DNA from 2 places in the Carboxydothermus ferrireducens DSM 11255 genome. Region 1 is predicted to be linked to the other one. Evidence: riboswitches for the same ligand, from Rfam matches in the RefSeq annotation. Region 1 holds a riboswitch; the other holds the start of a gene.
The links. Region 1 has a riboswitch for cyclic di-GMP ahead of CARFE_RS16790 (methyl-accepting chemotaxis protein). Riboswitches for the same ligand answer to the same signal wherever they lie in the genome.
Positions count from the first base shown of each region.

Region 1 (3,465 bases):
CAGTGCTAACGATGATTTTAACAATAAGAAAGGTTGCAAAACCCCTCACTGATTTAACCGCCAAGGTAGATCAAATAGCTAAAGGAGACCTGAGTGTAACCATCGATTACGATAGCAAAGATGAAGTAGGAATTCTTGCTTCCAGCATGAACGTTATGGTACAGTCCTTTAGTGAAATTGCGACCCAAATAAAGGAAAAATCCACTTTACTTACTAAAGAATCGGAAAATCTTTCGGCAACTTCCGAGGAGATGGCAGCATCAGCCCAGGAGGTTGCTAAAGCAATGCAGCAGGTTTCAGCTGGAGCTTCAACGCAGGCTCAGGATTTAACAAACATAGCAGCGTTAACTGAAAATACAGCAACTAAAGCCAATGCGGGTAAAAAAGAAATGGATAATCTCGTAAAATCCATCCAGCAAATAAAATCAGCGTTTGAGTTGGTAGTTGAAAAGATAAAAACTCTTGCCGCTTCAATCATGAATATAAACAATGTCACAAACGCCATAACCGAGATTTCCGACCAGACGAATTTACTGGCCTTAAATGCGGCCATTGAAGCAGTCCGGGCGGGTGAAGCCGGTAAAGGATTTGCCGTAGTAGCCGAAGAAGTCCGAAAACTTGCCGAGAAGTCCAAAAGTTCCACCGATGAAATTACAAAAATAATATTATCAGTACAAAACGATGCTAATGAAGTAATAAAGACCTCGGACAATGTTGATGCTTTTATTAAAGAACAAATTAAGGCTGTTGAATCTTCTGTATTAGCCTTTGGCGATATTTTACAGGCGGTGGACGAGATAGCAGATAAAATTCAGCAAGTAAGTGCAGTAACAGAAGAAAGTTCAGCGGCTGCTGAAGAAGTAGCGGCTACTTCCGAAGAGCTTTCAGCATCTTCGGAAGAACTGGCGGCTATTGCCCAGAATTTAAATTTAATTGCTACTGATATGGAAAATACTGTAAATAAGTTTAAGGTTTAATAGTGAACATGATACACAAATTGTCATTTATTCTTTTGGATTTGGGTGCTAAAAGGGAAATAAATGGCAATTGATGTAATGTCTGCGAGTAGCCAGAAGGTCAAAAAAGGGAGCGGAACGGTACTTGAAGTTGGTAAGAAATTTAAAGAAATCGTTGCTTCCATTGAAGAAGTTGCCCGGCAGATTCAGGATGTTGCTACTGCTGCGGAAGAAATATCTGCAGGAGTCCAGAATGTTGTAGCGACAACGGAAGGGCAAACTGCGGCTATGGAAGAAATTTCGGCTTCTTCTGAAGAATTAGCGTCTTTAGCAGCAGAACTTGAGAAAATAGCTGCCCGCTTCCGGGTGTAATAGTTGATAATAACCAATAAGTCACCCTGCCGAAAATTAATTGGCAGGGGGCTTTTTTATTTCTTGACAGGTTTTTTAGTGATGTTCTACCATAAGTATAAAAAGGTTGCAAAATTTACAATTTTTCAAATATTAATAATAAAAATAATGTTTTGTCAAGGGCAAACCCGGCGAAAGCCGGCGACGCAAAGCTACAGGGGCTAAAGCCGTAAGGCTATGCCAGCCAGCTGCCGAAGGTGTGGATTTAGAGTTAAGCCTCCGCCTTTGGGCAGGAGGTTTTTATATTAATTTAAAGGGAGGGGATAGAGAAATGAAAATAAATAAAATCCTGGAAACTGTTTCTGATTATCAAAAATTATTTACTGAAGACGCAACGTTTATAGTTTCTGATCTGGAAAAGTATTTGTATTATCGTCCGGGGCGAATTGATTTTGGGTTTAAGCCGGGAGATAAAATAGTGGAAGGAACATTAATGGAGAGAGCGATGAAGCAAAACAAAAAAATTGTTGCCAGGGTTGAAAAAGAACAAAGCAAATTTGGATTTCCATATATTGCAACGGTAATTCCTATAACTGATGAGGAAGGCGTTGTAGGAGCAATGGCGGTAGCTTTCAGTACGGAAACCCAGGATATGGTAATTAATATGTCGGCCGATTTAGCTCGAGTCACCGGCGAAATTAGGGAGTCGGCAACGGAATTTAGTACTTCAGCTGCGGAGTTGGCAAATACAAACCAGCGAATTGCCGGTGAATCAACGGAACTTCAAGCAGAAATTGCAGGTATTCAGGAAATTGTTAACTTAATCAATATAATTTCCGATAAAACACATATTTTAGGCTTAAATGCGGCGATTGAAGCTGCCCGAGTGGGAGACAAAGGTCGGGGCTTTGCGGTGGTAGCGGAAGAAATAAGAAAACTTGCCCAGCAAACCAAGTTTTCGGCCCAGGATATTAGAAACAAGATAAATCAAAGCTTACATAGACTCAATGAATTAATACAGAGCATTCAAAACCTGGCAGCGATAAGTGAGGAACAAAGTGCGATGGCTCAACAATTAACGGCAGCGATTGAAGAAATTTCAGGGGTAGCTGAGGATTTAAAGAATATTGCATTTAAGTTAAAATAAATTAAGAAGTGATTATGATTATAAAAGTTGGGAAGGAGGGAAAGGAATGCCGGTAATCCAGATTGATGCAGGACCTATGTCCAAGGAAAAAAAAGCGGAGCTTATTAAAAATCTTACCGATGCAGCAAGTTCTACGCTGAATATTCCACCTCAAGCTTTTATTGTAATAATTCGGGAAAATTCTTTGGACAATGTAGGTAGCGGTGGCAAACCTCTTGCGGAGATAAATAAGTAAGAAAACCGGAAAAAGTAAGATTTTGTAAGTTTATAAAAGAAAAGACTTGAGAGAAACCTTGTTTTTTATAAAAATGCAAGGTTTCTCTTTTTGCTTTATTTACTAAAAAAAGGCTTTTTTCGGCATCAAGTTATTAGACCGGAAGGCCCTCAAAAAAAATTATTCTTCTGGCGAACGGAGTTTTTGTTAACTATAAAATAAAAAACGTTGACAAATGTGAAATTCAACCGGTATTATAACTATAAACCGAGAGAGGGGGTAGAGCCATGTTTAATCGGATAGTAGCCTTAACCCAAAAAGTACTGGATGGCGGACAAATTAATCAATCTGAAGCGCTGGAGCTTGCGCAGGCTGAGGGCGCAGATATTCTGATATTGGCAGCAATGGCGGCCAAGATCAGGGAAAAGTACGTGGGGGATAAGGTGGAGTTATGTTCAATCATCAGTGTAAAAACCGGTCATTGTCCTGAGGACTGTGCCTTTTGCGCTCAATCGGTCCATCATCATACAGAAATTACACCCACTGAAATGCTCGAGGAAGAAAAAATCTTGGCAAAAGCCAAGGCTATGGAAGCGGCCGGGGCCCATCGTTTTGATTTGGTAACGTCCGGTCTGGGAATGACCGAGGAGGACGAGGATTTTAAAAAAATTTTAGCTATTTATAAACGTTTGCGTCAGGAAGTAAACCTGGAATTATGCGCTTGCCTGGGGACATTAACCGAAAAAGCAGCTATGCAGCTGCGCGAAGTCGGAGTTACTCGGTATAATCACAATCTG
Region 1 covers NZ_KE386562.1:69,232-72,696, forward strand. Annotated here, with positions in the region: gene CARFE_RS16785 (methyl-accepting chemotaxis protein) at 1-977, shown strand, start outside; gene CARFE_RS0113500 (methyl-accepting chemotaxis protein) at 1,041-1,328, shown strand; cyclic di-GMP riboswitch class I at 1,479-1,563, shown strand; gene CARFE_RS16790 (methyl-accepting chemotaxis protein) at 1,639-2,454, shown strand; gene dmpI (4-oxalocrotonate tautomerase DmpI) at 2,501-2,689, shown strand; gene bioB (biotin synthase BioB) at 2,956-3,465, shown strand, end outside.

Region 2 (3,465 bases), on a different contig from region 1:
TTTAGCTAATGGTGAAAAATATTCGGTAGAGAAACTGGAAAGATATGATTATATAAACGATTGGGCAATTATTAAAATTAATGCGAAAAATTTAAAGTCAGTTAGTTTAACCACAAAATTGCCAGATGTGGGGCACCAGATTTTCACCATAGGTAATCCCCGGGGGTTAGGATGGAGTATCTCAAGCGGTATTGTAAGCAGCAGCGATAGGGAAATTTATGGAAATAAGTACATTCAAATAACTGCACCTGTAAATCCCGGAAATAGTGGAGGTCCGCTTTTTAATATGAAAGGTGAATTGGTTGGAATAATTAATATGAAGCTTGCTGATAGTGAAGGACTTAACTTTGCTATTCCTTGTAAGACAATTTTGGACAATTTAGAAAAGGCTATGTTTAAAGATGCTCCTTTATATGATGTATTCAATGACACCTCTTATAAAGAACAAATAAATTCTCTTGTTGACTTTTTAAATAATGGAAACCACGAAAATTTTAATCCTCTTGTTATTGGATCAACGAATTATGGGAGAGTATTGTACCAAAATGGTATATATGTTGATAATGAAACAGGCCTTATAATGTATGGGGTTGATATTATAGTAAATTACAATCAATTTAGGTTGATGTACTTAAATCATTTAATAAACAATGAATTTAATAATAGTTTTTCGTTTTTTTCATATTACTTTACAAAAACTTTTTCGGACGCAATTGGAACGACTACTTTTGATTTATGGTATGGAGTTTATGATGAACTGGATTATATGCCAACAGATAACTTGGTGCCGGCGGAAAATATAAAGTACGTGAACGGGAAGTACGTGGTTGATTGGTATTTTTATTATGCGAGAAGTGGGTTTAATAATTTTGAGGAAAAATGGTATTAAGTTTAGTTATTAAAACTTGACTAAAAAGAAAAAGTAATAACGATAGGTTAAAAACTTCAAAAAATTAAATAAACCTCAACGATAAAGCGAGTGCAATCTTTTATAACAATCTTATGATACAGGAAAACAAGGTCCAGCTAAAAGAAAAAGAAATAAGAAGGATTGTTAGTTTTTTAACTGCCACAAAACCATAACAATTTTGACATTGCCAGGGATAATCCCTTGACTTGGGGAGAAAATGGTAATACGATTGAATTTGAAGAAACTTAATAATGTCCCGATAAAGGCAAACCCGGCGAAAGCCGGGGACGCAAAGCTAAAGGGGCTAAGGCCGTAAGGCTATGCCAGCCAGCTGCCGAAGGTGATTAGAGGTTTATTAACCCTCCGCCTTCCGGCAGGAGGGTTTAAAATTTTAAAAGGGGGTGTTTGAATGAAGAAGAAAATGATTTTGCTAATAACGGCTTTATTGCTTAGCATTGCTTTTCCTGCTTTCGCGCAAAAAATTGTTTTATCTTATTATGCTGATAATACTGAAAAAGCGGTGACGGATAGTTTATATCAAAAGAGCAGTAGCCAAGGAGAATTAAACATAAATAAAGATATAAATAAAGATAATAAAAAACAACAGAACTTGGTGAATGAAAATAGCAATAAAAAAGATGCAAGTGAAGATAACCAAAAGACTTTAATAAAGGAAGAAAAAGACAACAATCAAACTAAAGTAGATGAAGTAAATTATCAGGATGAGGAAAATGCTCTTGAAAATAAGGAGGTGATTGATGAAGAGGACGAATCCAGTACAATAGATGATGATTACAATCAGAATGAAACAAACGAAGATAGCCAACAAGGTCAAGAAAGCGACGATAATAATTATGGGATAGATAGTGAAGATGACCAGCAGAATCAAGACGATTAAAAAGATTTATTAAAAGACATGTTATTAAAATTCAAAACAAAGTTTTATTGTTGTCTAAAAAATTTTAGAAGATTAAAAAAGGGGGTATTCAGAATGAAAAAGCTGACAGTTTTAGTTTTAACCGTATTCTTACTGGGACTTGCTTTTCCGGTACTGGCGGATACTACTACCGCTACTACCAGCACCACCCCGGGAGTAAGTGATACTGTTTATACCAGCCAAACTCCAACTGTAAGTGACACGACCTATACCACCCCATCGGTAACGGATCAAACTTATCAACCGGTACCGGCTCCAGCAGACAACAAGTTGCCTTTTGATTTAAGCCTTTTAAACAACCTGTCTTACAGCCAGCTAAAACAGTTGAAGGAAGAAATTGAAAATCTTTTGGAGCAAAAAGAGAAAGAACTTCAGGAATTTAAAGGGATTGTAACTTCCTTTGACGGACAAACTCTTATCGTTAAAGGAGAAAACGAAGAAAAAACTTTTGTAGTTACACCGGATACGGAAATGGAAGTAAAAGGAGAGTTAGGTGCCGGTTATAAAGCAGAAGTAAAATACGATCCGGCAAGCAACGAGGCTGTAAAAGTTGAAGCAAAACCTGTAATACTGGAATATACCGGTATGGTAATTTCTTTTGATGGCAACAATCTCACCGTTGCCCGGGGAAATGGGGAACAAAAAACCTTTGTTATTACGGAGAAAACCAAAGTTGAAGGAATAGGGAAGGTCAAAGGAGAAAAAACCATAAAACCGGGTTATAAGGTAGGGGTGAAGTATACCCTTGCAGGAAATGCCGTTGAGGTTAAAGTAATTCCGGCAAAAGTTAAGAAAGAAAATGAAAAAGAGAAAAAAGCAAAAACAAAAAAATCTGCAAATAAAACATACTACAAAAAAAGATAACCCGTTTTAGCAATGGCCGACTGGTTTCTATAGCCAAGTCGGCTTTATAATTTTTTAAGGCATAAAGGCTGGTCTAAAGATATTGTAAAGAGATACTACTATTGGAGAAAAAGCAAAAGGAGGTGAAACAGAAATGAAAATATCACTCTGCCTTGACCGGGACATTATTACCGGAACCGTTGAAGTAACCGACGGCAAAGCAATTTTTATTCCGGACAGCAAGAGCAAAAAGCTTGAAGAAATGAGCGAAATAGCGTTTACTTACTTGCCTGCAGAACAGTTGCACAAGAAATTACCGCCAGCCAAAGCAATTTATCGGCAGGGGAACGGTTTGGTCTTTATGCACTCCAAAGACTTCTCTGTCGTTCTGTCGGCAAAAAGTCAGGTCATAAACCTGCATAAAAGCAAAATTAAGCTGAAGGGGGCTGAAATGAACCATCATTTAATTGACTGGAACTACCCTCTGGATGTTGAAAAGGAGGCAGAACGCAGTCCTCATCTGGTAACTTTTCTGGCTTTTGGTGATTATGTCCGTTTAAACCCGGAGGACTGCGACCCGGTTGCGGGTTATGTTGAATACCTTAAATCCCTGCACAGCAGGATTTTTGCCTTGAAGCTGAAAAAACAGCCGTATATAATACTGGGGTTAAACGAAATGCCGGTAGGAGCTTTCCTGCTGGAAGAATTCCCTGTAAACGGCAGGCCCAGAAGGCTTGTGATTGAGCCGTACAGCCATTTTCCTGCCACCGGAAGC
Region 2 covers NZ_ATYG01000021.1:42,854-46,318, reverse strand. Annotated here, with positions in the region: gene CARFE_RS15635 (S1C family serine protease) at 1-889, shown strand, start outside; cyclic di-GMP riboswitch class I at 1,165-1,249, shown strand; gene CARFE_RS0108700 (hypothetical protein) at 1,320-1,808, shown strand; gene CARFE_RS0108695 (hypothetical protein) at 1,902-2,711, shown strand; gene CARFE_RS0108690 (hypothetical protein) at 2,845-3,465, shown strand, end outside.
Region 2: it holds a riboswitch for cyclic di-GMP, as region 1 does, so the genes downstream of both, CARFE_RS0108700 (hypothetical protein) here and CARFE_RS16790 (methyl-accepting chemotaxis protein) in region 1, are expected to answer to the same signal.